DNA from 4 places in the Streptomyces sp. NPDC004732 genome. Region 1 is predicted to be linked to each of the others. Evidence: riboswitches for the same ligand, from Rfam matches in the RefSeq annotation. Region 1 holds a riboswitch; each other region holds the start of a gene.

Region 1 (7,101 bases):
CGAGCCGCAGCCCCCGGCGTCCGCGGCGGCGGCCGCGGCGTCGACACGGTGCTCCGGCAGCGTCACCTGGTCCGTGCCCTCGATCTCGAATCCGGCGTCCGCGATCATCGCCAGATCGTCCTTGCCCGCCTGGCCCTCGCTGGTCAGGTAGTCGCCCAGGAAGATCGAGTTGGCGATGTTCAGGGCGAGCGGCTGCAGGGAGCGCAGATGCACCTCGCGGCCGCCCGCGATGCGCACCTCGATGTCGGGGCAGACGAAGCGGGCCATCGCGAGGATGCGCAGGCAGCGCTGGGGCGTGAGGTTCCACTCCTTGGCCAGCGGGGTGCCCTCGAAGGGGATCAGGAAGTTCACCGGCACCGAGTCCGGGTCGAGTTCGCGCAGCGAGAAGACGACGTCGACGAGGTCCTCGTCGCGCTCGCCCATCCCGGCGATCAGCCCCGAGCAGGCGGAGAGGCCCGCCGCGTGCGCCTTCTTGACGGTGTCGACACGGTCGGCGTAGGTGTGCGTCTTGGTGATGTCCGCGTACGTCGCTTCCGACGTGTTGAGGTTGTGGTTGTACGCGTCCGCGCCCGCGCCCCGCAGGCGCTCCGCCTGTCCGTCCGAGAGGAGTCCGAGGCAGGCGCACACCTCGACGCCCTCGTTCTGCTCCTTCACCGCCGCGATGGTCTGCGCCACCCGGTCGACGTCCCGGTCCGTCGGACCGCGGCCGCTGGCGACCAGGCACACCCGCTTTGCGCCGCCCGCGACCCCGGCCGCCGCGGCCTGCGAGGCCTCGTCGGGCTTCAGCCAGGTGTACTTGAGGATCTCGGCCTTGGAGCCGAGGCGCTGCGAACAGTACGAGCAGTCCTCGGGGCACAGGCCCGACTTGAGGTTGACCAGATAGTTGAGTTTCACCCGTCGCCCGAACCAGTGCCGCCGCACCTTCCCGGCGGCGGCCACTACGTCCAGGAGATCGTCGTCGGAGGTGGCCAGTACGGCCAGCGCCTCTTCGCGGGTCGGCAGCTCGCGCCGAAGCCCCTTTTCCACCAGCGTGTTCAGCAGGTCCATGGCGCTGATCCTTACGCACGGCAGCCTCCCCGGCCAAGGAGAGTTCGCACAACAGAAACGGTTTGAGGTGTGGGTATTGCCACACCCTGGCCAGGTGGTCCGGCGGCTAAGGTCTGTGCAATGTCTACAAACAGCCACCCCCTGACGGGCCCGTCCACCGCGCCGGACACCGCGTCGAGCGCGGCCTTCGGCTGGCTCGACGAGCAGGCGCGGCTGCGCGCGGACGCCGGACTCGTCCGCACCCTGCGCCCGCGCTCCGCGGACCCGGACGGCCTCCTCGATCTGGCGGGCAACGACTACCTGGGCCTGACCCGGCACCCGGAGGTCACCGAGGGTGCGGCGGCCGCGGCCCGGCGCTGGGGCGGCGGGGCCACCGGTTCGCGGCTCGTCACCGGCTCCACGGAGCTGCACGCCGAACTCGAGCGCGAGCTGGCCGAGTTCTGCGGCTTCGAGGCGGCCCTCGTCTTCTCCTCCGGTTACGCGGCTAACCTCGCCGCCGTCACCGCGCTCGCCCCGCACGGCACGCTCATCGTCTCCGACGCGGGCAACCACGCGTCGCTGATCGACGGGTGCCGTCTCGCACGCGGGACGACCCAGGTGGTGCCGCACGCCGACCCCGAGGCGGTGCGCAAGACGCTGGACGCCCACGACGGGCCCGCCGCGCTGGTGTCCGACTCGGTGTTCTCGGTGGACGGCGACATGGCGCCGCTCGCGGAACTCGCCACCGCCTGCCGGGAGTTCGGCGCCGGGCTGATCGTCGACGACGCCCACGGACTCGGGGTGCTCGGCGAGGGCGGCCGGGGCGCGCCGTACGCCGTGGGGCTCGCGGGGTCGGACGACACCGTGGCCACCCTCACCCTCTCCAAGTCCCTCGGCAGCCAGGGTGGTGCCGTGCTCGGCCCCGCCAAGGTCATCGAGCACCTGGTGAACGCGGCCCGCACCTTCATCTTCGACACGGGTCTCGCTCCTGCCGCGGTCGGCGCCGCGCTCGCGGCCCTGCGGCTGCTGCGCCGCGAGCCCGAACGTGCGGCGCGGGCCCGCGAGGTCGCGGCCGAGCTGCACCGGCAGCTCACGGCAGAAGGGCTTGCGGCGGTGCGTCCTGACGCGGCCGTGGTCTCCGTGCGCGCGCCGTCGCCGGAGCGGGCCGTGCGGTGGGCGGCCGACTGCCGGGCCGCGGGCCTGGCCGTGGGCTGCTTCAGGCCGCCGTCGGTGCCGGACGGCATCTCAAGGCTGCGGCTGACCGCCCGCGCGGATCTGACCGACGCACAGATCGCCGGTGCCGTACGGGTGATCAGCCGCAGTGCACACCGGTAGCGTGCCGGGCCCCTAAAAGGGCCGGAAACCGCTTACCGGATGCTGTTGAGGAACGACTCCCAGGGGCCGGGGGAGATGAGCAGGGCGGGCCCTGCGGTGTTCTTCGAGTCACGCACGGCGCACAGGCCGGTCAGCGGACCCGAGTCGAGTGTGGCGGTCTCGACACAGTTGTTCATTCCGTTGCTGTAGCTGCTGCGCTGCCACCGCGCACCTTGAAGTCTCGTGCTGGAAGGTACGTACCGAGGCATTGCGGTCATGGTGCCTCCTTACGCGCCGTCACATAGCCCGGCGATGAATTCCGTTGAGTCCTCGGGTGAGAGCGCTTGTACCTGAAGGGAAGTGAAGGCCTCCGAGTACGCCTGGAGGTCTTCTTTCCGTTCGAGGTAGAGGCTACTCGTCAAATGGTCGAGAACAACCACATCCAGATCAGCAATGTCCGGAAACGAAAAAATAACGAAAGAACCGATCAGACCTACATGCTCACCGGCGGCGAACGGCAGTACCTGCAGCTGGACATGAGGCAGGAGGGTCGCCTGTCGCAACCGGATCAGCTGCTCGGCGAGCACCTCCTCCCCGCCCACCGGCCGCCGCAGCACCGCCTCGTCCATGACCACGCTCAGGCGCAGCGGCGGATCCGCGCGCAGCACGTCCTGACGGGCGAGCCGGACCTCCACCAGCGCGTCGACCTGCTTCTCCGGCAGCCCGCCGAGCGCGGCCCGGGTCACCGCCCGCGCGTAGTCGGGCGTCTGCAACAGGCCCGGCACCACGGTGGTTTCGAGCGTGCGCACCCAGCGTGCCTGTGACTCCAGGCTGATGAAGTCGCGGTAGGTGGCAGGCAGCAGATCGCGGTACGCCTTCCACCAGTGGTGGCGGCCCGCCCCCGGGTCGTCGGCGCCCGTGAAGGCTATGAGGAGCTCGCTGAGCTGCGGGTCCTCGACCTGGTAGACGTCCAGGAGCAGCCGCACGTCGGCGGCCTTCACACCGCTGCGTCCTGTCTCGATCCGGCTCACCTTGGACTGGTGCCAGCCCGCCCTGGCGGCGGCCTCACTGCTGGTGAGTCCGGCGTTCAAGCGCAGCGCGCGCAGTTCGGCACCGAGCTGACGACGGCGCACCGCGGGGCCGTACTGCATGCCCGTCTCCTTCCGGACGGAGCCGTCGGATATCCCGGCGGCGGGGCGGGGCAGTAGGCGAGATTAGAGGAAGTACCGGTCCCACGCCCAAATACGGTCTGCCGTAGCAGAGTTCACCGCTTCGAGCGACAGATATATGCACATCTCGGTGGATCGCCACCCGTGACCGGCCAAGGAGTGGCAGGCTGGCGCGAAGCACCAGTCCGGGACTGTCCTCGAGTCATCCGCCGCGGGTCGGAGACCAGTCCCGGTGGGAAAGGGACAGCGCCGCCATGGCAGACCACCAGGAAGCCTCCGTCACCCTGCCGAGCGATCCTGCCTCGGTCCCCGCCGCCCGGAAATACGTCTCGCGCGTGCTCGTGGAATGGGGCCTGCCCGGTGACGCCGAGGTGGCCGACACGATCAGACTGATCGTCTCCGAGCTCGCGACCAACGCCGTGCAGCACACCTTGGGCCAGTCGCCCACCTTCACGGTCGACGTCGAACTCGAACGAGACGAGCACCTGAGGATCGGAGTCACCGACAGCCACCCGCGCTACCCCAAGCGCCTCCCCGCGGCCGTCCAGCAGGACAACGGCCGGGGTATGGTGATCATCCGCTGGCTGACCGCCGAGTGCGGCGGCAGGCTCTCGGTCAGTCCCACCGACGAGGGGGGCAAGACCGTGTGGATCGCGCTGCCGTGGCGCGCACCGGTCCGGCGCAAGGACCGCGACGCCACGCACTGACCGGGGTGTGCCCCGGCCGGGCCATCGGAATCGACACCGTCAGCGGTGCCGCTCTCCGCGCTAGGGGCAGCGTCGTGGCATAGGTGCCGCGCTGCACCGCGTCGAGCGAGGGAGACCGCGGGCTGAAGTCGTCGGACATCCCGCACGGGTGTCCCCGAGGGCGCGCTCCAAGCACCGGCAGCTGACGGAGCGGGGAGCGCGCCGGACCGGGCGCGGTGGGTCAGCGGACCCTGCCGTACCAGACGCTCTTGGTCCAGATCTTCTCCAGGCGGACCACGGTCCCCCTCTTGGGGGCGTGCCAGATGCGGTTGTTACCCGCGTAGATCCCGACGTGGTACACGTTCCGGCCGGAGTGGAAGAACACCAGGTCGCCGCGGGTCCGCTGGGACCTGGAGACGTGCTTGGTCTTGTTGTACTGCGCGGCGGCGGTGCGCGGCAGCTTCTTGCCCGTCTTCTTGAACGAGTAGAGCGTCAGCCCCGAGCAGTCGAACCGGTTGGGCCCTGCCGACCCGTAGCCGTACGGGGAGCCCTTCTTGGACGCCGCGATCTTGAGCGCCTTCGTCCCGTGAGTGGCTGCCTGGGCCTCCGACGCGAGCCCGGGGGCCAGGACGGTGCCGCCTACGACGGCGAGCGTGAGGACCGATGCGGCACCGGTCCTGCTGAGCAGCGACGGAACATGATTCAGCGCAGTCATGCGCAACCCTTCGTCAGCCGCCTGTGAAAGATGACCTGTCGGGTTCGGGCAGGCGAAGATGCCCGGCCGCGTCGTGCTCTGCGGCTTCACCCCAAGGGCGTCGTCCGGACTGTCCGGACGGGCCCGTCGTACCTGGGTCCTCCACTCCTGCCGTTGCACAGATGTCGACCGGTCATCCGGGTGGCGGCAGGACTCGGCGTCCGCCCGGACCGCCCCGCCGCTGTGGCGGGGGCTTGTCGTCGGAAGGGATCTTGACCCGACATGGGCCAAAAAACCGAGCCGAAACGGCGTTTTGTGAGGCTCCTCACGACTGACCTGTTCAGGTGGACACTGCCGAAATCGTCGCGTTGGCACGTGGTCCGACGACGGTTCGACCAGCACCGGAATGCATAATTCCGCCGGTGCTCTACTCGCTCGACGCAACTTTCGTCGGTGCGGACGACGACGTCTTCCTACGCCGTCCGAGGTAGCCCGACTGGTCCGTTTCGAAGTGGCCCCGGACGTCACGGTGTCCGGGACGGGGCGGGGCGGGGCGGGTCGGCGGGGGCTCAGCCGCTCTGCGGGGGCGGCACGGTGATCCGCCCGGCCCGCCGCTCGCCGTCGAGGACGCGCAGCGCCTGGGCGAGGGTCCGCGCGTGCACTTCGCTCTCGCCGCGCTGGTGCATGAGGGCGAGCGCGTCCCGCAGGGCACTCGCCCGGCCGACGAGGGCCTGGGCGGCGCGGAGTCCGCCGTAGGTGTGCTCGGCGCGGGCCGGATTGATCCGGCCGAGCAGGTCGACGACTTCGAGATAGCGGTCGATCAGCTCCGCCTCGGCGCGGGTCAGCGCGGGCAGCGGCGGCAGTTCGGGCGGCAGCATCGGCGGGTCACCTCGGGTCCCGGGCGGCGAGCGAGGTCTTGCGGCTCGGAATGATCCGGTCCACGAGTCCGTACGCCAGGGCGGCCGGGGCGTCGAGGATCTTGTCCCGCTCGATGTCCGCGGTGATCCGCTCCTGGCTCTGCCCGGTGTGGCGTGCGAGCAGTTCTTCCAGGAGGCGCCGTGTGCGCAGCAGTTCGTCGGCCTGGATCGCGAGGTCCGAGGCCTGGCCCCGGACCGGTTCGCCGATGGCGGGCTGGTGGATCAGGACGCGCGCGCCGGGCAGCGCGAACCGCTTGCCCGGCGTGCCTGCGGCGAGCAGGACGGCGGCCGTCGAGGCGGCCTGGCCCAGGCAGGTCGTCTCCACGTCACAGCTGACGAACTGCATCGTGTCGTAGATCGCGGTCATCGCGCTGAACGAGCCGCCGGGGGAGTTGATGTACAGCGAGATGTCGCGGTCCGGCGCCTGGTATTCGAGGTGCATGAACTGCGCCATCACGTCGTTCGCCGAGGTGGCGTCGATGGGGGTGCCGAGGAAGACGATCCGCTCTTCGAGGAGCTTGGAGTACGGATCCATGGTCCGCGTCCCCGACGTGGTGCGTTCGGTGAACTCGGGCAGGACGTAACGGGCAGACGGACGATTCATGGCACGCCTCTCTTCCTCCGGTCGCTGTGCGGCCCGGTCTCTGTAAAAAATGTACAGGACGTACGTTCCGTCAGGAGAGTGGAGCCGGGATGTGTTCTCGTCCGGGGCGCCGCGTACCCTCTCCGAGGCATGGAACGGAGCAGCGGCGAGCGAGAGTTACTGGCCCTCGAAGTGGACGTCGTCCACGGCCTCGGGCCGGGCGAGGGCGACGGGGCGCTGAGGGTGGCCGACCCGTCGGTGCGGGCGGTGGTGGCCTGGTCGCCGGGTGCGCGTGTGCTGGCGCTGGGCGCGGAGGGCCCTGACGTCCTGCGTGCTGCCGACGGATTCGGTGATCTTGGTGACATGGGGCAGGCGTACGCGCCGGGTGAGCCGCCGGATGTCCTGGTGCGGATCTCCGCCGCCTGTACGGCCGCCGGTGACCGGGCCTCGCTCCGGGGCGGCCCCTGCTTCACCTTCCCCGAACGGCTCGCCGCGGACTTTCCGTCGCCGCTGCCCCTGCTGCTCTCGGATGCGGAAGGGCGCGCTGCCGCAAGGGAGTTGACCCGCCCGGACAACTGGCGGCCCGGCGAGTGGGCGGAGCTGATCTCCGGTGCGGCGGGGGAGTGGGCGATGGCCGTGCACGACGGTTCGCCCGTGTCGATCTGTCACACCCCGGCCGCCAACGCCCGCGCGGCGGAGGCTGGAATCTGGA
Region 2 (7,101 bases), on a different contig from region 1:
GCGGTCGTAGCGCACGGTGGCGATGAACTCGCCGCCCACGGTGGCCGCGAGTCCCACCCGGTCCACCAGGTCGTGGTGGGTGAAGCGGTGCACGTCCTTGGCGGACAGCCGCGGATAGGGCGCGAAGAAGCGGTAGTACTTCGACTCGTCCGAGACCTGTTCGTAGAAGCTGACCAGACGGTCCGCGTCCTCGGCCGTGATGGGCCTGATGCGGGCGGTGCCTCCGTCGCGCAGCACCACATCGGCTTCCCAGTGCGACGGGTAGTCGTGCCGATCCTGCTGATCCGACGGGAGCTGCATGGGGCCCAGGGTACGGGTCGCGCGGCCGCCCGGGCCGGGGCAGGCTAGGACAGGTCGAACGGCGGCCGGGGCCGGGACCTCTGTCCGGCAGAGCACCCGCGACGGCATGAGACACTGGTCTAGACAAGTGTGAGACACCTGGAAGGGCAGCAACACATGGCTGAGCGCCGCGTCAACGTCGGCTGGGCCGAGGGCCTTCACGCCCGACCCGCCTCCATCTTCGTCCGCGCGGCCACGGCCGCCGGCGTCCCCGTGACGATCGCCAAGGCCGACGGCAACCCGGTCAACGCCGCTTCGATGCTCGCGGTGCTCGGACTGGGCGCCCAGGGCGGCGAAGAGATCGTGCTCGCCTCCGACGCCGAGGGTGCCGACACCGCCCTCGACCGTCTGGCGAAGCTGGTCGCCGAGGGGCTCGAGGAGCTTCCGGAGACGGTCTAGGACACGTTCCTCGCATTACGTCAATGGGGTCACCCGGAATTCCGGGTGACCCCATTGACGTATGCGCTTGATTTTTCATGCACATCGTTTTCATGTACGTCGTTTTCGTGCACACCGTGGGGCCGGGCGGAATTGCCGCGAATTGATCGCAAGACGACTCCCCTTACGACACCTCTTTGTATACGGCGCCTCCGTTAATTCCGGAGACTCACCGTGTTTACGGCATGTTGCGAATCCCTCACGCGGCCGCCCCGGCGCGCGGGCCGCAATCGGTGGGCCGCGCGCGCCCGTTCGACGTGTGCCGCGGTGAGCGCCCTCGCCCGTTCCGCGTCACGGCGGGCGACCGCGTCGGCGATCGCCGCATGCTCGGACCAGGACTCGTCCGGTGCCGCCGGGGTCTCGACGACGTACATCCAGGCGATCTTGTGCCGGAGCGGCGTGAGCAGCGCCGTGAGGCCGGGGCTGCCGGACGCCTGGGTGAGCGTCTCGTGGAACCAGCCGCCCAGTGAACGCAGATCCTCCCCTCGGCCGCTCCTGGAGCGCTGCTGGCCCAGCCTGACGAGTCCGCGCAGGACCTTCAGGTGTGCGTCCGTGCGGCGCTGCGCGGCCCGTGCCGCGGCGAGCGGCTCCAGCAGCGTCCGGACCTCCAGGAGGTCCGCGGCCTCCTGTTCCGTCGGCTCGGCGACGCACGCGCCCGCGTGCCTGCGGGTGACGACGAAGCCCTCGGCCTCCAGCGTGCGCAGGGCCTCGCGCACGGGGACGCGGGAGACTCCGTAGCGCCGCGCGAGGAGTTCCTCGGTGAGCCTGCCGCCCCTCTCATATACACCGGCGACTATGTCGTCCCGAATGGCTGTGCATACCGAGTGCGCGGGAACGCGCATGACCGGACCTCCGCCTTAATCCCCGCGACACGCGGTCGACCGACGCTCGTTCCGTGACTCTATTGCAGAGCGCCGGAATTTCCGACGGCGGACAGAAATCCATGGATATCTTTTGGCCAAGAACGGGCGGCGGGCAACGATGGCCGGGGAACGCCGAAAGCCCCGGCTCGGAAGGAGCCGGGGCTTTCGGTGAAGTGCTGCGGGGGCATCCGCGCGGGTCGACCGCGTCGGTCGTCCGCTTCGGATCAGACCTTGACGCCGTGCGAGCGCAGGTACGAGACCGGGTCGATGTCGGAGCCGTACTCCTCGCCGGAGCGGGCCTCGAAGTGGAGGTGCGGGCCACTGGAGTTGCCGGTGGACCCGGAGAGACCGATCTGCTGGCCCGGGGTGACCGTCTGGCCGACGGTGACGCCGAGGGACGACATGTGGCCGTACTGGGTGTACGTGCCGTCGTTCATCTTGATGACCACGTTGTTGCCGTAGGCACCGCCCCAGCCCGCCTCTACGACGGTGCCGGAGCCGACCGCGTGGACCGCGGTGCCGGACGCGGCGTGGAAGTCGACACCCGTGTGGCTGCCGGAGGACCACATGGCGCCGCCGGTCTGGTAGCCCGTGGAGACGTACGAGCCGGAGACCGGGGAGACGTAGGTGTTCAGGCGCTTGCGCTCGGCCTCGCGGGCGGCGCGCTCCTTGGCCTCGCGCTCCTTCTTGGCCTTCGCCTTGGCCTCGGCCTCGGCCTTGCGCTTCTCCTCGGCGGCCTTCTTCTTGGCGGCCTCTTCGGCCTTCTTGGCGGCAGCGGCGTCGTCGGCGGCCTGGCGCTGCGCGGCGGCCTGCGCGTCGACGCTCTCGGCGAGCGAGTCGCCGACGGATATCGCCTGGGTGAGTCCGGTGTGCTCCACGGCCGCTTCGTCGGCGGCGGCGAGCGCGGGGGCGGCAAGGCCTCCGATGACACCGGTGGTGGTGAGCGCCGCGACACCTGCGACGTTCGCGGTGGTCCGCGTGATGCGACTCGGACGACGGTGCTTCCCGGTGGCACGGGTGAACGCCATGTGGCGGGTGTTCCTTTCCTTCCCTCTCGCCTACCGGGTTAGCTGACGGGTTCGGAGCAGGAAGGTCTCCTACGGGTCCCTCACCTCGCGGCAAGGTGCCCGATTCACCCCAGGGGACATGTGGGTCCCCGGCTCCCCTGGCTCGCGCCGTACGGGGACTCGGCGATGACTGTCCGGTGCCGCGGATGCGGCGTACTGCGCGACGAACAGCCGGGTCGACGCTAAACGGGGCATCTTTCAATCGACAAACAGAACGCGACTTTTGTAGCGCACGCCACACGGCAGACAGGCAACCTCCATACCAATCCGGACATATGAGGACCCCGGTGGCCGAAAGGGTCACCGGGGTCCCGCTAGGTCCTGACTGTGGCTCAGTGCCGACGCCGACCGTCACTCAGCCGGTGACCACGCTCACTTCGCCGATCCCGAGCGCCCTGACGGGCTCCTCGATCTGCGCGGCGTCCCCGACGAGGACCGTCACCAGGCGGTCCTCCGGGAAGGCGTTCACGACGGCCGCAGTGGCTTCCACGGTGCCGGTGGCGGCCAGCTGCCGGTACAGCTGCGCCTGGAAGTCGTCCGGCAGGTTCTGCTCGACCTGGTCGGCGAGCGTCGCCGCCACGGAGGCGGCCATCTCGTACTTGAGCGGGGCCACGCCCACCAGGTTCTGCACGGCCACGTCGCGCTCGGCGTCGGTGAGCCCCTCGGCGGCGAGGGTGCGCAGCACCTTCCAGAGGTCGTCCAGCGCCGGGCCCGTGTTCGGGGTGTCCACGGAGCCGCTGATGGCGAGCATGGCGGCGCCCGTCCCGTCCGGGGCGGAGCGCAGCACCTGGCCGAACGCCCGTACGCCGTAGGTGTATCCCTTCTCCTCGCGCAGGACACGGTCCAGGCGGGAGGTGAGGGTGCCACCCAGGCAGTACGTGCCGAGCACCTGGGCGGGCCACACACGGTCGTGCCGGTCGGCGCCGACGCGGCCGATCAGCAGCTGCGTCTGGACCGCTCCGGGGCGGTCCACGATGACGACGCGGCCGCGGTCGTCGGCGATCACCGGCGGCACGGGGCGCGACTCGCCCGCGGAGCCGGTCCAGGCGCCGACGGTGTCCGCGAGGACGGCGTCCAGGTCGGTGCCCACCAGGTCGCCGACCACGACCAGGGTGGCCGTGGCGGGGCGGACGAACTTCTCGTAGAAGGCACGCACCGCCGCCGAGTCGATGGCGGTGACCGTCTCCTCGGTGCCCTGACGCGGGCGCGACATGCGCGCGGTCGGCGGGAAGAGCTGCCTGGAGAGCTCCTTGGCGGCGCGGCGCGCCGGGTTGGCGGCCTCGTGCGGGATCTCGTCCAGGCGGTTGCGTACGAGCCGTTCGATCTCGCTGTCCGCGAAGGCGGGGGCCCGCAGGGCGTCGGCGAGCAGACCGAGCGCCTTCGGGAGCCGGGAGACCGGGACCTCGAGCGAGACCCGCACGCCCGGGTGGTCGGCGTGCGCGTCGAGGGTCGCGCCGCAGCGGTCGAGCTCGGCGGCGAACTCCTCCGCGGAGTGCTTGTCGGTGCCCTCGTTGAAGGCCCGCGCCATGATGGTGGCGACGCCGTCCAGGCCCTCCGGCTCGGCGTCCAGGGGCGCTTCGAGGTGGATCTCGACGGCGACGACCTGCTGGCCGGGGCGGTTGCAGCGCAGGACCGTGAGGCCGTTGGGCAGCGTGCCGCGCTCGGGGGCCGGGAAGGCCCAGGGCTTGGCCGTACCGGCCTGGGGCTGGGGGTGGAACTGCATCGTCGCGGCCTCGGTCACTTCGCCGCCTCCTCTTCTTCCTCGGCGCCCTCGGCGGCGTCTGCGGCCTCCTCGGCCCCATCAACGGGCTCGTACACGAGCACCGCGCGGTTGTCCGGGCGCAGCCGGGCCCCGGCGACCTCCTGGACCTCTTCCGCGGTGATGTCGAGGACGCGCTGGACGGCCGTGAGGGCGAGCTGCGGGTCGCCGAACAGGACCGCGAACCTGCACAGTTCGTCGGCGCGGCCCGCGACCGTGCCGAGCCGGTCGAGCCACTCGCGCTCCAGCTGCGCCTGGGCTCGCTCCATCTCCTCCGGAGTGGGGCCCTCCGCGGCGAAGCGGGCGAGCTCCTCGTCGACGGCGGCCTCGATGACGGGCACCTCGACGTCGCCCGACGTCTTCACGTCGAGCCAGCCGAGCGAGGGCGCCCCCGCGAGGCGCAGCAGGCCGAACCCGGCGGCGACCGCGGTGCGGTCCCTGCGCACGAGCCGGTTGTAGAGCCGGGAGGACTCGCCGCTGCCGAGGACGGTGAGGGCGAGGTCGGCCGCGTCGCACGCGCGCGTGCCGTCCTCCGGAAGGCGGTAGGCGGCCATCAGGGCGCGGGCCGGGACCTCTTCCTCGATGACCTCGCGCAGTTCCTTGCCGATGCGCTCGGGCAGTGAACCGTCGCGCGGCGGCTGCTTGCCGTCGTGTCCGGGGATCGACCCGAAGTACTTCTCGACCCAGGCCAGCGTCTGCTCCGGGTCGATGTCGCCGACGACCGAGAGGACGGCGTTGTTGGGCGCGTAGTACGTGCGGAAGAACGCGCGCGCGTCCTCCAGGGTGGCCGCGTCCAGGTCGGCCATGGAGCCGATGGGCGTGTGGTGGTAGGGGTGGCCCTCCGGGTACGAGAGGGCGGTCAGCTTTTCGAACGCCGTGCCGTACGGAACGTTGTCGTACCGCTGGCGGCGCTCGTTCTTGACGACGTCGCGCTGGTTTTCCATCGACTCTTCGTCGAGCGCGGAGAGCAGCGAGCCCATCCGGTCGGCCTCGAGCCAGAGGGCCAGCTCCAACTGGTGGGCGGGCATGGTCTCGAAATAGTTGGTGCGCTCGAAGCTCGTCGTGCCGTTGAGCGAACCGCCCGCTCCTTGGACCAGCTCGAAGTGGCCATTGCCGTGCACCTGCTGCGAGCCCTGGAACATCAGGTGCTCGAAGAGGTGAGCAAGGCCTGTACGCCCCTTGACCTCGTGGCGCGAGCCGACGTCGTACCAGAGGCAGACCGCGGCGACCGGGGTCAGGTGGTCCTCGGAGAGCACCACGCGCAGGCCGTTGGCCAGCCGGTGCTCGGTCGCTGTCAGGCCGCCGGAGCCGGCCTCGGCTGTGGCCGTGTGACCCATGGGCATGTACGTCCCTTCGATCGCTGGATCATTGCTGGATCAGAACAATTGCTGCCAGTCCTGCCACTGTATGCAAGCGTGTCAGCACCTGACGAAGTTCCCGCTCCGCCCTCGGCGTAGTCGCGGGTGACACCGCCGGTGCACGGGTCGTGGTCGGCGTTGTCAGTGGGACAGTCCACAATGGTCGGCGTCAGAACCCGCACTTGCTTGGTGAAGGAGCCGCAGCAGCGATGGCCCGCCGCAGCACGAAGACCCCGCCGCCCGACGAGTCGTACGAGGAGAAGATCCTCGACATCGACGTCGTCGACGAGATGCAGGGCTCCTTCCTCGAGTACGCGTATTCGGTCATCTACTCCCGCGCCCTGCCGGACGCCCGCGACGGCATGAAGCCAGTGCACCGCAGGATCGTCTACCAGATGAACGAGATGGGCCTGCGCCCCGACCGCGGCTATGTGAAGTGTGCCCGTGTCGTCGGCGAGGTCATGGGTAAGTTGCACCCGCACGGCGACGCGTCGATCTACGACGCGCTGGTGCGCATGGCCCAGCCCTTCTCGATGCGCCTCCCCCTGGTGGACGGCCACGGGAACTTCGGCTCGCTCGGCAACGACGACCCGCCGGCCGCCATGCGGTACACCGAGTGCAAGATGGCCGACGCCACCTCCCTGATGACGGAGTCGATCGACGAGAACACCGTCGACTTCGAGCCGAACTACGACGGCCAGGAGACGGAGCCGACCGCCCTCCCTGCGGCGTATCCGAACCTCCTGGTCAACGGCGCGTCGGGCATCGCGGTCGGCATGGCGACGAACATGCCGCCGCACAACCTCGGCGAGGTCATCGCCGCCGCCCGCCACCTCATCAAGCACCCGGGGGCCGACCTCGAGACGCTGATGAAGTACGTGCCGGGGCCCGACCTGCCCACGGGCGGCCGGATCGTCGGGCTGAACGGCATCAAGGATGCGTACGAATCGGGCCGCGGCACCTTCAAGACCCGCGCCACGGTCTCCGTGGAGAACGTGACGGCGCGCCGCAAGGGTCTCGTCGTCACCGAACTGCCCTTCACCGTCGGCCCCGAGAAGGTCATCTCCAAGATCAAGGACCTGGTCGGCTCGAAGAAGCTGCAGGGCATCGCCGACGTCAAGGACCTCACCGACCGCGCGCACGGCCTGCGCCTGGTCATCGAGATCAAGAACGGCTTCGTCCCCGAGGCGGTCCTCGAGCAGCTCTACAAGCTGACGCCGATGGAGGAGTCCTTCGGCATCAACAACGTGGCGCTGGTGGACGGCCAGCCCCTCACC
Region 3 (7,101 bases), on a different contig from region 1:
GATCCCGGGCGAGCGAAGCGCCAACCTCATGACGCATCTGCTCAACATCGACCCGCCGGACCACACCCGGCTGCGCCGCCTCGTCTCCAAGGCCTTCACGCCACGCCGAGTCGCGGAATTCGCCCCCCGGGTACAGGAGCTGACGGACCAGCTCATCGACACGTTCGTGGCAGAGGGCAGTGCCGACCTCATCCACGAGTTCGCCTTCCCCCTCCCCATCTACGCCATCTGCGACCTGCTCGGCGTCCCCCGCGAGGACCAGGACGACTTCCGCGACTGGGCGGGCATGATGATCCGGCACGGGGGAGGGCCGCGGGGCGGCGTGGCCCGGTCGGTGAAGAAGATGCGGGGCTACCTCGCCGAGCTGATCCACCGGAAGCGCCTGGAGCCGGGCGACGACCTCATCTCCGGTCTCATCAAGGCCTCCGACCACGGCGAGCACCTCACCGAGAACGAGGCCGCAGCCATGGCCTTCATCCTTCTCTTCGCCGGGTTCGAGACCACGGTCAATCTGATCGGCAACGGGCTGTACGCGCTCCTCACCCACCCCGAGCAGCGCGCGCGGTTCCAGCAGGCGCTGGCGGAGGGTGACACCGGGCTCCTGGAGACCGGCATCGAGGAACTGCTCCGTTACGACGGGCCCGTCGAGCTCGCCACGTGGCGGTTCGCGACGGAGGCGCTCACCATCGGCGGGCAGGACATCGCCGCCGGAGACCCCGTCCTCGTCGTGCTCGCCGCCGCCGACCGCGACCCCGCCCGGTTCGAGAATCCAGACACGCTCGACCTTTCCCGGAGTGACAACCAACACCTCGGATACGGGCACGGAATCCACTACTGCCTGGGCGCTCCGCTCGCCCGTCTGGAGGGCCTGACCGCCCTCACGACGCTGCTGCGGCGCCTTCCCGACCTGCAACTCGCGGCGGAACCGGATGATTTGCGGTGGCGTGGCGGGCTGATCATGCGGGGACTGCGCACGCTGCCCGTGAAGTTCACAACCGCACAGACAACGGTGTCCGACTGACGGCCCGTCACGACTGTGATGTTCACGTGATCTCCGCTGCATCGACTTGTGACAAGCGTTCGACTGCGACTACGTTCACGACGACTTGAGCGCCCCCGGCGCTCAAGTCGTCGCTGCAGTCTCGTGAAAGGCACCCGCATGCTCTCCGGCTCTGGTCGTCACCGACGCCCCCGCCAAGCCCCGGCCATCATCGTCGCGGCAGGAGTCACCGGATCAGCCATCGCCATCCCGCTGCTCGGCGCCACGAGCGCGAGCGCCGCCGACACCACGACGTGGGAGAAGCTCGCCGAGTGCGAGAGCGGCGGCGCGTGGAGCGCCAACCCCGGCAGCGGTTACTACGGAGGCCTCCAGCTCTCCCAGGACAACTGGGAGGCGTACGGCGGCCTCGACTACGCGCCGAGCGCCGACCAGGCGAGCCGCTCGCAGCAGATCGCCGTCGCCGAGCAGATCCTCGACGACCAGGGCACCGCCGCCTGGCCGAGCTGCGCCCCGATCGCGGGCCTCACCCAGGACGGCGCCGCTGCCGACGTCGACCCGGGCGCCCCGGTCACGCCGAAGCCCTCCGAGCCGTCCGGCTCGACAGACCCCGACGGCTCTGACGGCTCCAAGGGCGACAAGGACTCGGACAAGGGCTCGGGCAAGGGCTCGGACGACGACTCCGGCAAGGACTCCGACAAGGACTCCGGCAAGGGTAAGGACAAGGGCGAGGAGACCGGTGAGCCCTCGGACTCCGCCGACCCGTCCGACGGCCCGGAGGAGCCCTCCAGCGGCGCCGACGACTCCCGAGACAAGAATCACGACGAGTCCGGCGAAAAGGACCACAAGGACGACAAGGGTGAAGCTGGCGGCAAGGCCGACGGCAAGAAGGACGACTCCGGCAAGTCGGGCGAGGACGACGCCACTTCGCCCACGCCCGAGAAGTCGACCGACCCCGCCGACGAGGCGGACGGCTCCGACGACTCCGCGGGCCGCCACCGCGGCGACCGCGCGGACGAGAGCGAGGGCGCCGACGGCCGCTCCGGACGGCACGCCTCGCGCGGCGAGAACCGCTCCGGCGGAGTCGCCGACGGCGCCTACACGGTGCGCTCCGGAGACAGCCTCTCGGTCATCGCGGACGACCTCGGCGTCGACGGCGGATGGCACGAGCTCTACAGCGAGAACAAGAAGACCGTCGGGGGCGACCCGGACCTCATCCTCCCCGGTCAGAGCCTCGATCTGGGCGAAAAGTAACGGAAGTTGACGAAGAGTCGGGCGGGGGCTTCGCGTCGTATGTCTGGTTTGGCGCAAGTGAGAGATGGGTCTCAGAAGCCCTGATCGTCTTTGAAATTCCGGCGATCGCGTGTCTACGGTCGTCACCGCTCGCCACTGGTGGGCCCCGCCGGTCGGTACGCCGAATCCTGCCAACGGCCGGACGGGAACAGTCGTCGCTTTGAGCGCCGTAGGCAGGAGCGGGGGACCCAAGGTAAGTGCCGGAAACGGCTAGGGGTGAAGCCGCGCTCAAGGAGCGCGGCCGGGCAACCACATCGGCCCGAACCCGACAGCTCACCTCGCAGGCGTCGGTGAGGGGATCAACTCATGCTGCTTTCCGGCAAGGGCAAGCACCGCCGCCCGTCCAAGGCCACCCGTGTCGCCACGCTCGTCGGCGTGACCGGTGCGGCCGTCGCCGCCCCGCTGATGGCGGCCGGTTCGGCCAACGCCGCCACCGGTGCCGAGTGGGACGCCGTCGCCCAGTGCGAGTCCGGCGGCAACTGGTCCATCAACACCGGCAACGGTTACCAGGGCGGCGTGCAGTTCTCGCCGTCCACCTGGGCCGCGTACGGCGGTACGAAGTACGCGCCGACCGCCGACAAGGCCTCCAAGGCCCAGCAGATCGAGATCGCCGAGAAGGTCCTCGCGGGCCAGGGCAAGGGTGCCTGGCCGAGCTGTGGCGTCGGCCTCTCGGGCGCCTCGCCCAGCAGCGGCGGCGGCTCGCAGGAGCAGGCCCCGCAGCAGCAGCAGGCCGCGCCCAAGCCGCAGCAGACGCAGCAGCAGGCCCCGCAGCAGCAGGCCGCGCCGAAGCCGCAGCCCAAGCCGCAGACCGAGACCAAGAAGACCGTCGAGACCCCGACCGGCAAGACGGTCAAGAAGGGCGACGGCGAGTACAAGGTCAAGACGGGCGACACCCTGTCCAAGATCGCCGAGGCCAAGCACGTCAAGGGCGGCTGGCACAAGGTCTACAAGCTCAACGGCGACATCATCGACAACGCCGACATGATCTACCCGGGCCAGCAGCTCCACCTGAGCTGACCCCACCCGGTAGCGGCCGTGCCTCGGCGGACGCACGGCCGTACCCCCGTCCCCACGGGCTCCCCGCCCCGGTGCGCGTATCCCCCGTACGCACCGGGGCGGGGCCATGTCTGCCCCCGCGTCGGCCCTCCGCTGTTCGCTACTAGCGAGTAGAAAACGTGGCCTTACGCCCGGTTTCCAAGGTATTTGGGCCCTCGTCCGTCCCAGGGGACGGGCGGTCGGCTGGCCGAAGGCCCGGAGCCCGTTAGGCTCAGGAGACGCAGGGCCGACGCGGCCCGCGTAAATGCGTCACATCCCAGAAGGAGATGCTCGTGCCGTCCATCGACGTCGTCGTAGCCCGGGAAATCCTGGACTCCCGAGGCAACCCCACGGTCGAGGTCGAGGTCGGCCTCGACGACGGCAGCACCGGTCGTGCCGCCGTTCCGTCCGGTGCCTCCACCGGTGCTTTCGAGGCCATCGAACTCCGTGACGGTGACCCCAACCGTTACATGGGCAAGGGTGTCGAGAAGGCCGTCCTCGCCGTCATCGAGCAGATCGGCCCGGAGCTCGTCGGCTACGACGCCACCGAGCAGCGCCTGATCGACCAGGCCATGTTCGACCTGGACGCCACCGACAACAAGGGCTCGCTCGGCGCCAACGCCATCCTCGGCGTCTCGCTCGCCGTCGCGCACGCCGCCTCCGAGGCCAGCGACCTGCCGCTGTTCCGCTACCTCGGCGGCCCGAACGCGCACCTGCTGCCCGTCCCGATGATGAACATCCTGAACGGCGGGTCGCACGCCGACTCGAACGTCGACATCCAGGAATTCATGATCGCCCCGATCGGCGCGGAGTCCTTCTCCGAGGCCCTTCGCTGGGGCGCCGAGGTCTACCACACCCTCAAGAAGGTGCTGAAGACCAAGGGCCTGTCCACGGGCCTCGGCGACGAGGGCGGCTTCGCCCCGAACCTGGACTCCAACCGCGCCGCGCTCGACCTCATCATCGAGGCCATCAAGCAGGCCGGTTACGTCCCCGGCGAGCAGATCGGCCTCGCGCTCGACGTCGCCGCGTCCGAGTTCTACAAGGACGGCAAGTACGAGTTCGAGGGCAAGTCCCGCTCGGCCGCCGAGATGACCGAGTACTACGAGGAGCTCGTCTCCGCGTACCCGCTGGTCTCCATCGAGGACCCGCTGTACGAGGACGACTGGGCCGGCTGGAACGTCATCACCGAGCGCCTGGGCGACAAGGTCCAGATCGTCGGCGACGACCTCTTCGTCACCAACCCGGAGCGCCTGGCCCGCGGCATCGAGGAGGGCTCCGCCAACGCCCTGCTCGTCAAGGTCAACCAGATCGGTTCGCTGACCGAGACCCTGGACGCCGTCGAGATGGCCCAGCGCAACGGCTTCAAGTGCATGATGTCGCACCGCTCCGGCGAGACCGAGGACGTCACCATCGCCGACCTCGCGGTCGCGGTGAACTGCGGTCAGATCAAGACCGGCGCCCCGGCCCGCTCGGACCGCGTCGCCAAGTACAACCAGCTCCTGCGCATCGAGGAGATCCTCGACGACGCGGCGGTCTACGCCGGTCGCTCGGCCTTCCCGCGGTTCCGCTCTGCGGACTAACAAGCACAGCAAGGGCTGAGCTTCGCCACCTGACTGAGCAGGCAGCTCTCCCAGGCACGTAGTTACGTACGTCCCCGCATCCGGTCCCGTACCGTGTGCGGGGACGTACGCACGTATACGCGCAGCTCTGGGGAGGCGGAACCATGGCCAAGGCCGGGACCAAGGACCGGTTCTCCACCGCGACCCGCCTGCGGCTGCTCGGCGAGCAGACCGCGGAGCGCGTCTACCGCTCCCAGACCAAGCGGCAGGCGCGCCGCTCCCGGCTCACCGGCCGTGCCGCGCTCCTCGCGCTCGTGCTCTGCTCGCTGGTCGTCGCGCTCGCGTATCCGATAAGGCAGTACGTCTCGCAGCGCGCCGAGATCGACGACCTGCGCAGGCAGCAGGCCGAGCACCGCGCGGACGTCGAGAAGCTGCGCGACGAGAAGGCCCGCTGGCAGGACGACGCGTATGCCGAGCAGCGCGTCCGCGACCGCCTGCACTACGTGATGCCCGGCGAGACCGGGTTCACGGTGATCGACCCCGCGGCGGCGAAGAGCCGCCGTGCGGACCAGGGGGCGGCGACGCGCCCCTGGTACTCGAACGTCTGGGACGGCGTCGACAAGGCCGACCGCCCCGACGACTGACCACTGACACGAAAGACAGGCATGGAAACGCCCCCGCCGAGCACCCCGCGCACCGAGCCCACCGACGCCGACGTCGAGGCCTTCAAGCAGCAGCTCGGCCGCCCGCCGCGCGGCCTGCGGGCCATCGCGCACCGCTGCCCCTGCGGACAGCCGGACGTCGTCGAGACGGCGCCGCGCCTCCCGGACGGGACGCCCTTCCCCACGACGTACTACCTGACGTGCCCGCGGGCCGCCTCCGCGATCGGCACGCTCGAGGCCAACGGCGTGATGAAGGAGATGTCGGAGCGGCTCACGACGGACGAGGAGCTGGCGAAGCAGTACCGCGCCGCGCACGAGGACTACATCGAGCGCCGCGACGCCATCGAGGTCCTTGAGGGCTTCCCGAGCGCGGGCGGCATGCCGGACCGCGTGAAGTGCCTGCACGTGCTGGTCGGCCACTCCCTGGCCGCGGGCCCCGGTGTGAACCCGCTGGGCGACGAGGCCATCGCGATGCTGCCGGAGTGGTGGGCGAAGGGCCCGTGCGTCACGCCGTGCGCCACCGAGGGTGCCGAGTGACCCGGGTCGCCGCCATCGACTGCGGCACGAACTCCATCAGGCTCCTCGTCGCGGACGCCGACCCGGAGACCGGCGAGCTGGTCGACCTCGACCGGCGGATGACGATCGTCCGCCTGGGCCAGGGGGTGGACAGGACGGGCCGCCTCGCCCAGGAGGCCCTGGACCGCACCTTCGCGGCCTGCCGTGAGTACGCCGCGGTCATCAAGGAGCACGGCGCCGAGCGCATCCGCTTCGTCGCCACGTCCGCGTCCCGCGACGCCGAGAACCGCGACGACTTCGTCCGGGGCGTCCTGGACATCCTGGGCGTCGAGCCGGAAGTCATCACCGGCGACCAGGAGGCGGAGTTCTCCTTCACCGGCGCGACCAAGGAACTGACGGGCCGCGACGACCTGGCCAAGCCCTATCTCGTCGTGGACATCGGCGGCGGCTCCACGGAGTTCGTGGTCGGCACGGACCGGGTGGAGGCCGCCCGCTCGGTCGACGTCGGCTGCGTCCGCATGACCGAGCGGCACCTCGTACGCGACGGAGTGGTCACCGACCCGCCGGAGCCCGGCCAGCTCGACGCGATCCGCACGGACATCGAGGCCGCCCTGGACCTCGCCGAACGCACCGTCCCGCTCAAGGAGGCCCGCACGCTGGTGGGCCTCGCGGGCTCGGTCACCACGATCGCGGCAATCGCCCTCGACCTCGACGCGTACGACTCCCAGGCGATCCACCACGCCCGCATCCCGTACGACCAGGTCAACGCCATCGTGGACCACCTGACCCACGCCACGCACGCGGAGCGCGCCGCCATCCCGGTGATGCACCCGGGCCGCGCCGACGTCATCGCGTCGGGCGCCCTCGTGCTGCTCGCGATCATGGACAGGGTCGGCGCCCGGGAGGTCGTGGTGAGCGAGCACGACATCCTGGACGGCATCGGCTGGTCCATCGCCTGAGCGCGTCCTGTAGCGTCTGAGCGGTCGGCAGGGGGGTCGGAAGGCTCTCCGGCGACACTCCGTCGGGAAACTTCGTGAAG
Region 4 (7,101 bases), on a different contig from region 1:
ATCGCCGCGGACCTGGGTGCGGACGCCCAGGACATCCAGTGGATCATCGACTCGTACATCCTGGTCTTCGCCGGTCTGCTGCTCACCGCGGGCAGCCTCTCCGACCGGTTCGGGCGGCGGCGGGTGATGATCGTGGGGCTCGCCCTCTTCGGGGCCGCTTCCTTGCTGGCCACCGTCGCGCAGAACCCCGAACAGCTCATCGCCGGGCGGGTGTTGATGGGCATCGGCGGCGCACTCATCATGCCGAGCACGCTGTCGATCCTGATCACCGTCTTCGACGACGAGGAGCGCCGCAAGGCGATCGGCGCCTGGAGCGCGGTGGCCGCGGTCGGTCTGGTCGGCGGGCCCGTGCTCGGCGGCGTGCTCATCGCCCACTTCTGGTGGGGCTCGGTCTTCCTGATGAACGTGCCGATCGCCGGTCTCGCCATCGTCGCCGCGCTCGTCCTGATGCCGGAGTCCAAGGGGCCCGCCCGCAAGGCCGATCCGCTGGGCATGGTCCTTTCGGTGGTCGGCATGACCGCGCTGGTCTGGACGATCATCGAGTCCGCCGAGGCCGGTCTCGGCCACCTGAGCACGCAGCTCTCGCTCGGTGTCGCGGTCGTCTCGCTGGTCGCCTTCGGCGCCTGGCAACTCCGCACCGACTCGCCGATGGTGCCCCTCTCGCTCTTCCGCAACCGCGTCTTCACCGGCGCCAGCTTCTCCCTCGTCCTGCTGACCTTCGCCAACGGCGGGCTGATGCTCGTCCTCACCCAGTACCTGCAGTTCGTGCTCGGCTACTCGCCCGCCAAGACCGGCATCGCCTTCGCCCCGATGGCCGTCGCCACGCTCGTCTTCAACGGCATCGGCGCCACCCTCGGCAACAAGATCGGCAACCGCCCCATGACCGCCGTCGGCCTCGCCGTCATCGCCGCGGGCTTCGGCGCCCTCGCCTCGCTGCCCTCCGACGCCGGGTTCGGGATGCTCGCCGCGGCCATGGTCCTGATCGGCATCGGCGGCGGCCTGGCGATGCCCGCGGCGACCGCCGCCCTGATGAGCGCGGTGCCCGCCGAGCACGCCGGGGTCGGGTCCGCCCTCAACGACACGGTCCAGCAGGCCGGTGCGGCCCTCGGCGTCGCTGTCCTCGGCACGGTCCTCTCCCGCACCTACACCGACGCGATGCCCGACTCCGCCCCCGGGCAGGCCGGTCACTCCGTCTCGGACGCGCTCGCCCTGGCCGCTGCCACGGGCGACAGCGCCCTCGCCACGGCCGCCCGTGAGGCCTTCACCGAGGCGATGTCGGCCAGCTTCTGGGCCGGTGCGGCGGGTGTCCTGGCCGCGGCGGCCCTGGCCGTCCTCCTCATCAGGGACCGCAAGTCCCCGACGGGCGACCGCCACGAGTCGGGCGACGAGGTCCCCCACACCGGTGAGCTGACCACGGCGGCCTGAGCTCCTGCCCCCCGGACCTCCTGCCCCCGGACCTCCTGACCCCCGCGCCCCGCCCGGCTTCGGCCCGGCGGGGCGCAGTGGTGTTGACTGTTCCGCTTCCCGCACTCCGTTTCCCGCTTCCCGCACCCCGCACCCCGCACCCCGCACGTCAGGAGTCCCACCGTGCCGCAGCCGCCGCGCCTGGGCGTCGCCATCATCACGATGGGCAACCGCCCCCGAGAACTCGACGCCCTGCTCGCGTCCGTGGCCATGCAGGACGTGCCCGCGGACCGCGTCGTCCTCGTCGGCAACGGCTCGCCGCTGCCCGAACTCCCCGCCCTGCCCGGCGAGGTGACGGCCGTCGAGCTCGACGAGAACCTCGGCTGCCCGGGCGGCCGCAACGTCGCCATCGAGCGGCTCATGGACTTCGGCGACGTGGACGTCGTCATCGAACTCGACGACGACGGCCTGCTCGTCGACACCGACGTCTTCCGCCGGATCCGCGACCTGTTCGCCGCCGACCCGCGCCTCGGCATCGCCGGTTTCCGCATCGCCGACGAGCACGGCGAGACCCAGCGCCGCCACATCCCGCGGCTGCGCGCCACCGACCCGATGCGCCGGGGCCCGGTGACCGCCTTCCTCGGCGGCGGCCACGCCCTGTCCACGGCGATGCTGGCCCGCACCGGCACTTGGCCCGCCCAGTTCTTCTTCGGGCACGAGGAGACCGACCTGGCCTGGCGGGCCGTCGACGACGGCTGGACGATCCTCTACGAACCCGCCCTGCTGCTCCAGCACCCCAAGACCTCCCCGGCCCGGCACGCCGTCTACTACCGCAACACCGCCCGCAACCGCGTCTGGCTGGTCCGCCGCCACCTCCCCCTCCCGCTGATCCCGGTGCACCTGGGCATCTGGACCCTCCTCACCCTCCTGCGCACCCGCTCGCTGCCGGGGCTGCGGGCCTGGGCCGCGGGATTCGTCGAGGGGGTGCGGACGCCGTGCGGCGGGCGCAAGCCCATGCGGTGGCGCACCGTGTGGCGGCTGACGCGGCTCGGCAGGCCCCCGGTGATCTGACCCGAACGGCTCACTCAGGTCGCGCGCGGGCCGGGGCCGCGGGTCACGCTGGACTGCCAGTTGCCGTCGGGAGGCCGACGGCGCAGCGGGAGGTGCGGTGATGGCAGCAACGGTCCGTCGGCGGCGGCAGCGCGTACTCGTGCTGCTCGTCGCACCGCTTCTCGTCGGCCTCGCCGCGGCCTGCGGAGGTGGTGGTTCCGGTGGGGACGGCACGCGTACGGCCGCGGCCCGCCCCCTCGACCGGGCCTTCGAGCACCCCGGCGTCCTGGTCGGCAAGGAGCAGCTCGACCGGGTCCGCGCGCACGTCAGGGCGCGGGAGCAGCCGTGGTTCGCGGCGTACGAGCAGATGCGGGCCAGCAAGTACGCGGCCGACGACTACACGGCGAGGCCGTACGCCGTCGTGGAGTGTCCGCCCGACACCCGCCCCGGCCGGGGGTGCGTGGAGGAGCGTGAGGACGCGCTGGCCGCGTACACGCACGCCCTGCTCTGGAACGTCACCGGCGAGCGCGCGCACGCCGAGAAGGCCGTGCAGATCATGGACGCCTGGTCGAAGGTGATCACCGGGCACACCGAGGAGAACGCCGGGCTGCAGACCGGCTGGGCCGCCTCGTCCTGGGCGCGGGCCGCCGAGGCCGTGCGCTACACGTACGACGGCTGGCCCGACGGGCAGCTCCTGCGCTTCGAACGGATGCTGCGCAACGCCTACCTGCCCCAGGTCAAGGAAGGGTCCGTCGAGCGCAACGGCAACTGGGACCTGGTGATGGCCGACGCCACCATGAGCATGGCCGTCTTCCTCGACGACCACGCCACGTTCGAGAAGGCGGTGCAGCACTTCAGGACGCGGGTGCCCGCGTACTTCTATCTGAAGTCGGACGGGAAGCTGCCCGTCTCCCCGGCGGGCAGCGACATCAACACCGCCGCCGAGCTCAAGAAGTACTGGTTCGGGCAGGGCACGTACGCCGACGGGCTCTCCCAGGAGACCTGCCGCAACTTCAAGCACGCCAGCTACTCGCTCGCCGCCACCTCGCACATGGCGGAGACCGCCTGGCACCAGGGCGTCGACCTGTACGGCGAGGTCAAGGACCGGCTGCGGGCCGCCTTCGAGTTCCACTCCAAGTACCAGCTGGGCGCGAAGGCGCCGGAGTGGCTGTGCGGCGGCAAGGTGGAGCGCGACATGGGGCCCGACACGGAGGTCGGCCTGAACCATCTGCGGGGGCGGCTGAAGCTGGACATGCCGCAGACCGAGAAGTACACGGAGCAGCGGCGGCCCGAAGGGACCGACGGCCTCTTCGTGGCCTGGGAGACCCTCACGCACGCGGGCAACGCCTAAGTGGTTCGACGCACCCCTTCGGATGGCGTAGAGTTGTGTTCACCGACGCGGGGTGGAGCAGCTCGGTAGCTCGCTGGGCTCATAACCCAGAGGTCGCAGGTTCAAATCCTGTCCCCGCTACTGAAGGCCGATGGCCCGGAACCATGAATCATGGTTCCGGGCCATCGGTGTTTTCCGCCCGGATCCTCCCGCGCGGACCGCTCGCCGCTCACCCGGTCGGCCCACACCAGGTCGCACCCGCCCGCCGCTGCGGGAACCCTGAATGCAGCGCGGTGATGGGTGCGGACTCGGCGGGAGACAAGCGGTGGGGCAGCGAGGAGGACCCGATGAGAGCGGGGCCAGTGGGGCCACCGGGCCCGAGCGGGCCTTCGTCCGCGCCCTGCCGCTCCTGCTCCTCGTCGTCGGCGTCGTGTACGACTCGGCGACCCCGTCGGAGTTCACCGCGGCCCCCCTCTTCACGGCCGCCCCGCTGATCGCCGCCCCCTTCTACTCGCGGCTCAACACCGTCCTGACCGGCGCGGCAGCCACCTGTGCCGTCCTCCTCCTGCACTACGGCAGCACCGTCAACAGCCATGTCGAGGCCGTCACCGAGGTGGTCACCGTGGTGACCGTCGCCGCCCTCGCGATCGTCATCAACCGCGTCGTGCGCCGCAGCAACGACCGGCTGGCCATCGCCCGCTCCATCTCGGAGGCCACCCAGCGCGCCGTGCTGCCCACGCCGGACCCGCGCATCGGGGGGCTCGACATCGCGGCGCGGTACGAGGCCGCGCAGGCCGACGCGTTCATCGGGGGCGATCTGTACGCGGTGCAGGACACCCCGCACGGCGTACGGCTCATCGTCGGCGACGTACGGGGCAAGGGCATGGGCGCGGTCGCGGCCGTCGCCGTCGTCATCGGAGCCTTCCGGGAGGCCGCCGAGCAGGAGGCCACCCTGGAGGCGGTCGCGCAGCGCCTGGAGCGGGCGCTCGCGCGCGAGGGCACCCGGCGCGAGGGGCTCGACGCGTTCGAGGGGTTCACCACCGCCGTCCTCGCCGAGATCCGGCACGGCGAGGGCTCCGTGCGGCTCATCAACCGCGGGCACCCGCCGCCGCTGCTGCTGCGCGGCGACGGGCGGCTCTGCGTCCTGTCGGCGACCGAACCCGCGCTGCCGCTCGGCATGGGCGATCTGGGGGCCTGGCCGGACCGTGCGGACGAGGCGGAGCTGCCGCCCGGCGCGCTGCTGCTCTTCTACACGGACGGCCTCTCGGAGGCGCGTGACGTGACGGGGGAGTTCTACGATCCCGCGACCCGGCTCGGCGGGCGGATCTTCCCGGGCCGCGGCGGTCCGCACGCGCTCCTCGCCGCGCTCGCGGGGGAGGTGCGGCGGCACACCGGGGGCGGGATGACGGACGACATGGCGCTGCTCGCGGTGCGGCGTCCCGCCGCCGGGGATCCGGACGTCACGACCGACGTTACGGCCGGTAACTGAAGTACACCGCTCCGCATAACATCTGACGCACTGTCAAGGGAATGTGAAGCTCCGGTGTTTAAAGAGATGGGGTCAACTCGCCCCGTTCCACACCCTCGTGTCCCGGTACGTACGGCCGAAGAGCGTTAACGATCAACCGGAACGGCTTGGAATACCGACCCGCTGTCTATTAACGTTCGATAACGCAGCGCGGTCGTCCCAGCCGTCACTCGAGTCGGCTCCGCGCGCACGCGCCTAATCCCGAAAGGGAGCCGGGGAACCACCAACATGGGGTGAATCGGGCAGCTGTGCATCCGTGCCAGCTGTTCGTAGGAGACCTTCCTGCTCCGAACCCGTCAGCTAACCCGGTAGGCGAGAAGGAAGGAAAGGAGTGCGCCCCAGTGGCGTCCAACCGGCCTGCCCCCCAAGCCGTGTACGTACCGAATGACGACGACTTCGGCTCGTACGACGAGGGCTCCTTCGAAGAGTGGAACCCCACCGAGGAGTCCGTCCGTCCCGTCCGCGGCAGGCACCGTGTGCACAAGAAGAGCGGCGGCGGGCTCGCCCGCAGCTCCACCGTGCTCGGCGTGGGCGTCATCGCCGCCGTCGGCGCGGGCGGCATCGCCACCGCGCAGGACGGCAAGCCGCCGGTCTCCATATCGATGCCCGACCTCGGCGTCGTCACGGACTCGCTGCCCGAGGCCAAGTCCCTGCCGGGCGTGGGTTCCCTGATATCCGGCGACGACACGTCGGACACCACGACCACCGCGGCCGCCGCGGCCCCGCTCACCGCCGCCGGCGTCAGCGCCGCCGACGCCGAGCAGGGCAACACCCATGCGGGCGAGGCCCTGCGCGCCCGCATCATGCAGCAGGCCGAGAACCAGCAGGACCAGGCGGACACCGCCGTGCGGGCCGCTGCCGAGGACGCCGCCGCCAAGAAGGCGGGCGAAGAGGCGGACGCGCAGCGCAAGGCCGCCGAGAAGGAGGCGGACGCCAAGGCGGCCGCCAAGAAGAAGAAGGAGGAGGAGGCAAGGAAGGCCAAGGCCGAGGCCGCGCGCCTGGCCAAGCTCGCCAAGAGCTACGTCATCCCCACCTCCTCGTACACCCTCACCTCGCACTTCGGTGACGCCGGATCCATGTGGTCCTCCGGCCACCACACCGGCCTGGACTTCGCGGCGCCCACGGGCACCCCGCTCAAGGCCGTGCACACCGGCACCGTCAAGGAGGCCGGCTGGGCGGGTGCGTACGGCTACCGCACCGTGCTCGAACTCGAGGACGGCACGGAGATCTGGTACTGCCACCAGTCCTCGCTCAACGTCAGCGCCGGGCAGAAGGTCTCCACGGGCGACGTCATCGGCCGCGTCGGCGCGACCGGCAACGTCACGGGCCCGCACCTCCACATGGAGGTCCACACGGCCGACGGCACCGGGATCGACCCGCTCGGCTGGCTGCAGGGCAAGGGCCTCAACCCCTGATTTCTCAACCCCTGATTCCTCAACCCCTGATTCCTCAGCCCTGATTCCGGTGTGCCCTGCACGGAATTCCGTCCGGGGCGGGGGCGTTGAGGAGCGTATGACTCCTCTTCGCCCACTCGGCTCATCCGACCTCGAAGTCTTCCCGCTCTCCCTGGGCGGCAACGTCTTCGGCTGGACCGCGGACCGGGCGGCGTCCTTCGCCGTCCTCGACGCCTACACCGCGGCGGGCGGCAACTTCATCGACACCGCCGACGCGTACACGGCCTGGATCGACGGCAACAAGGGCGGCGAGTCCGAGACCCTCATCGGCGAGTGGCTGGCCGAGCGCGGCAACCGCTCGGACGTCGTCGTGGCCACCAAGGTCGGCGCGCACC

The links. Region 1 has a riboswitch for cyclic di-AMP ahead of ABZV77_RS09170 (C40 family peptidase). Riboswitches for the same ligand answer to the same signal wherever they lie in the genome.
Region 2: another riboswitch for cyclic di-AMP. It lies ahead of ABZV77_RS03780 (M23 family metallopeptidase); the one in region 1 lies ahead of ABZV77_RS09170 (C40 family peptidase).
Region 3: another riboswitch for cyclic di-AMP. It lies ahead of ABZV77_RS29335 (transglycosylase family protein); the one in region 1 lies ahead of ABZV77_RS09170 (C40 family peptidase).
Region 4: another riboswitch for cyclic di-AMP. It lies ahead of ABZV77_RS40380 (M23 family metallopeptidase); the one in region 1 lies ahead of ABZV77_RS09170 (C40 family peptidase).

What each region holds. Positions count from the first base shown of each region.
Region 1 covers NZ_JBEXJR010000003.1:4,280-11,380, reverse strand. The annotation lists gene bioB (biotin synthase BioB) at 1-1,047, opposite strand, end outside; gene ABZV77_RS09190 (8-amino-7-oxononanoate synthase) at 1,168-2,361, shown strand; gene ABZV77_RS09185 (DUF397 domain-containing protein) at 2,394-2,618, opposite strand; gene ABZV77_RS09180 (helix-turn-helix transcriptional regulator) at 2,628-3,491, opposite strand; gene ABZV77_RS09175 (ATP-binding protein) at 3,764-4,216, shown strand; gene ABZV77_RS09170 (C40 family peptidase) at 4,437-4,910, opposite strand; cyclic di-AMP (ydaO/yuaA leader) riboswitch at 4,914-5,090, opposite strand; gene ABZV77_RS09165 (hypothetical protein) at 5,459-5,767, opposite strand; gene ABZV77_RS09160 (ATP-dependent Clp protease proteolytic subunit) at 5,775-6,410, opposite strand; gene ABZV77_RS09155 (GNAT family N-acetyltransferase) at 6,540-7,101, shown strand, end outside.
Region 2 covers NZ_JBEXJR010000001.1:920,568-927,668, forward strand. The annotation lists gene ABZV77_RS03765 (GNAT family N-acetyltransferase) at 1-300, opposite strand, end outside; gene ABZV77_RS03770 (HPr family phosphocarrier protein) at 457-738, shown strand; gene ABZV77_RS03775 (GntR family transcriptional regulator) at 933-1,619, opposite strand; gene ABZV77_RS03780 (M23 family metallopeptidase) at 1,865-2,668, opposite strand; cyclic di-AMP (ydaO/yuaA leader) riboswitch at 2,681-2,843, opposite strand; gene ABZV77_RS03785 (pitrilysin family protein) at 3,063-4,448, opposite strand; gene ABZV77_RS03790 (pitrilysin family protein) at 4,445-5,809, opposite strand; gene ABZV77_RS03795 (DNA topoisomerase IV subunit A) at 6,034-7,101, shown strand, end outside.
Region 3 covers NZ_JBEXJR010000010.1:116,627-123,727, reverse strand. The annotation lists gene ABZV77_RS29345 (cytochrome P450) at 1-1,021, shown strand, start outside; gene ABZV77_RS29340 (transglycosylase family protein) at 1,160-2,251, shown strand; cyclic di-AMP (ydaO/yuaA leader) riboswitch at 2,446-2,592, shown strand; gene ABZV77_RS29335 (transglycosylase family protein) at 2,597-3,307, shown strand; gene eno (phosphopyruvate hydratase) at 3,613-4,905, shown strand; gene ABZV77_RS29325 (septum formation initiator family protein) at 5,049-5,528, shown strand; gene ABZV77_RS29320 (DUF501 domain-containing protein) at 5,550-6,083, shown strand; gene ABZV77_RS29315 (Ppx/GppA phosphatase family protein) at 6,080-7,021, shown strand.
Region 4 covers NZ_JBEXJR010000023.1:9,703-16,803, reverse strand. The annotation lists gene ABZV77_RS40405 (MFS transporter) at 1-1,425, shown strand, start outside; gene ABZV77_RS40400 (glycosyltransferase) at 1,588-2,475, shown strand; gene ABZV77_RS40395 (alginate lyase family protein) at 2,576-3,805, shown strand; tRNA gene ABZV77_RS40390 (tRNA-Met) at 3,852-3,925, shown strand; gene ABZV77_RS40385 (PP2C family protein-serine/threonine phosphatase) at 4,110-5,273, shown strand; cyclic di-AMP (ydaO/yuaA leader) riboswitch at 5,495-5,642, shown strand; gene ABZV77_RS40380 (M23 family metallopeptidase) at 5,654-6,727, shown strand; gene ABZV77_RS40375 (aldo/keto reductase) at 6,825-7,101, shown strand, end outside.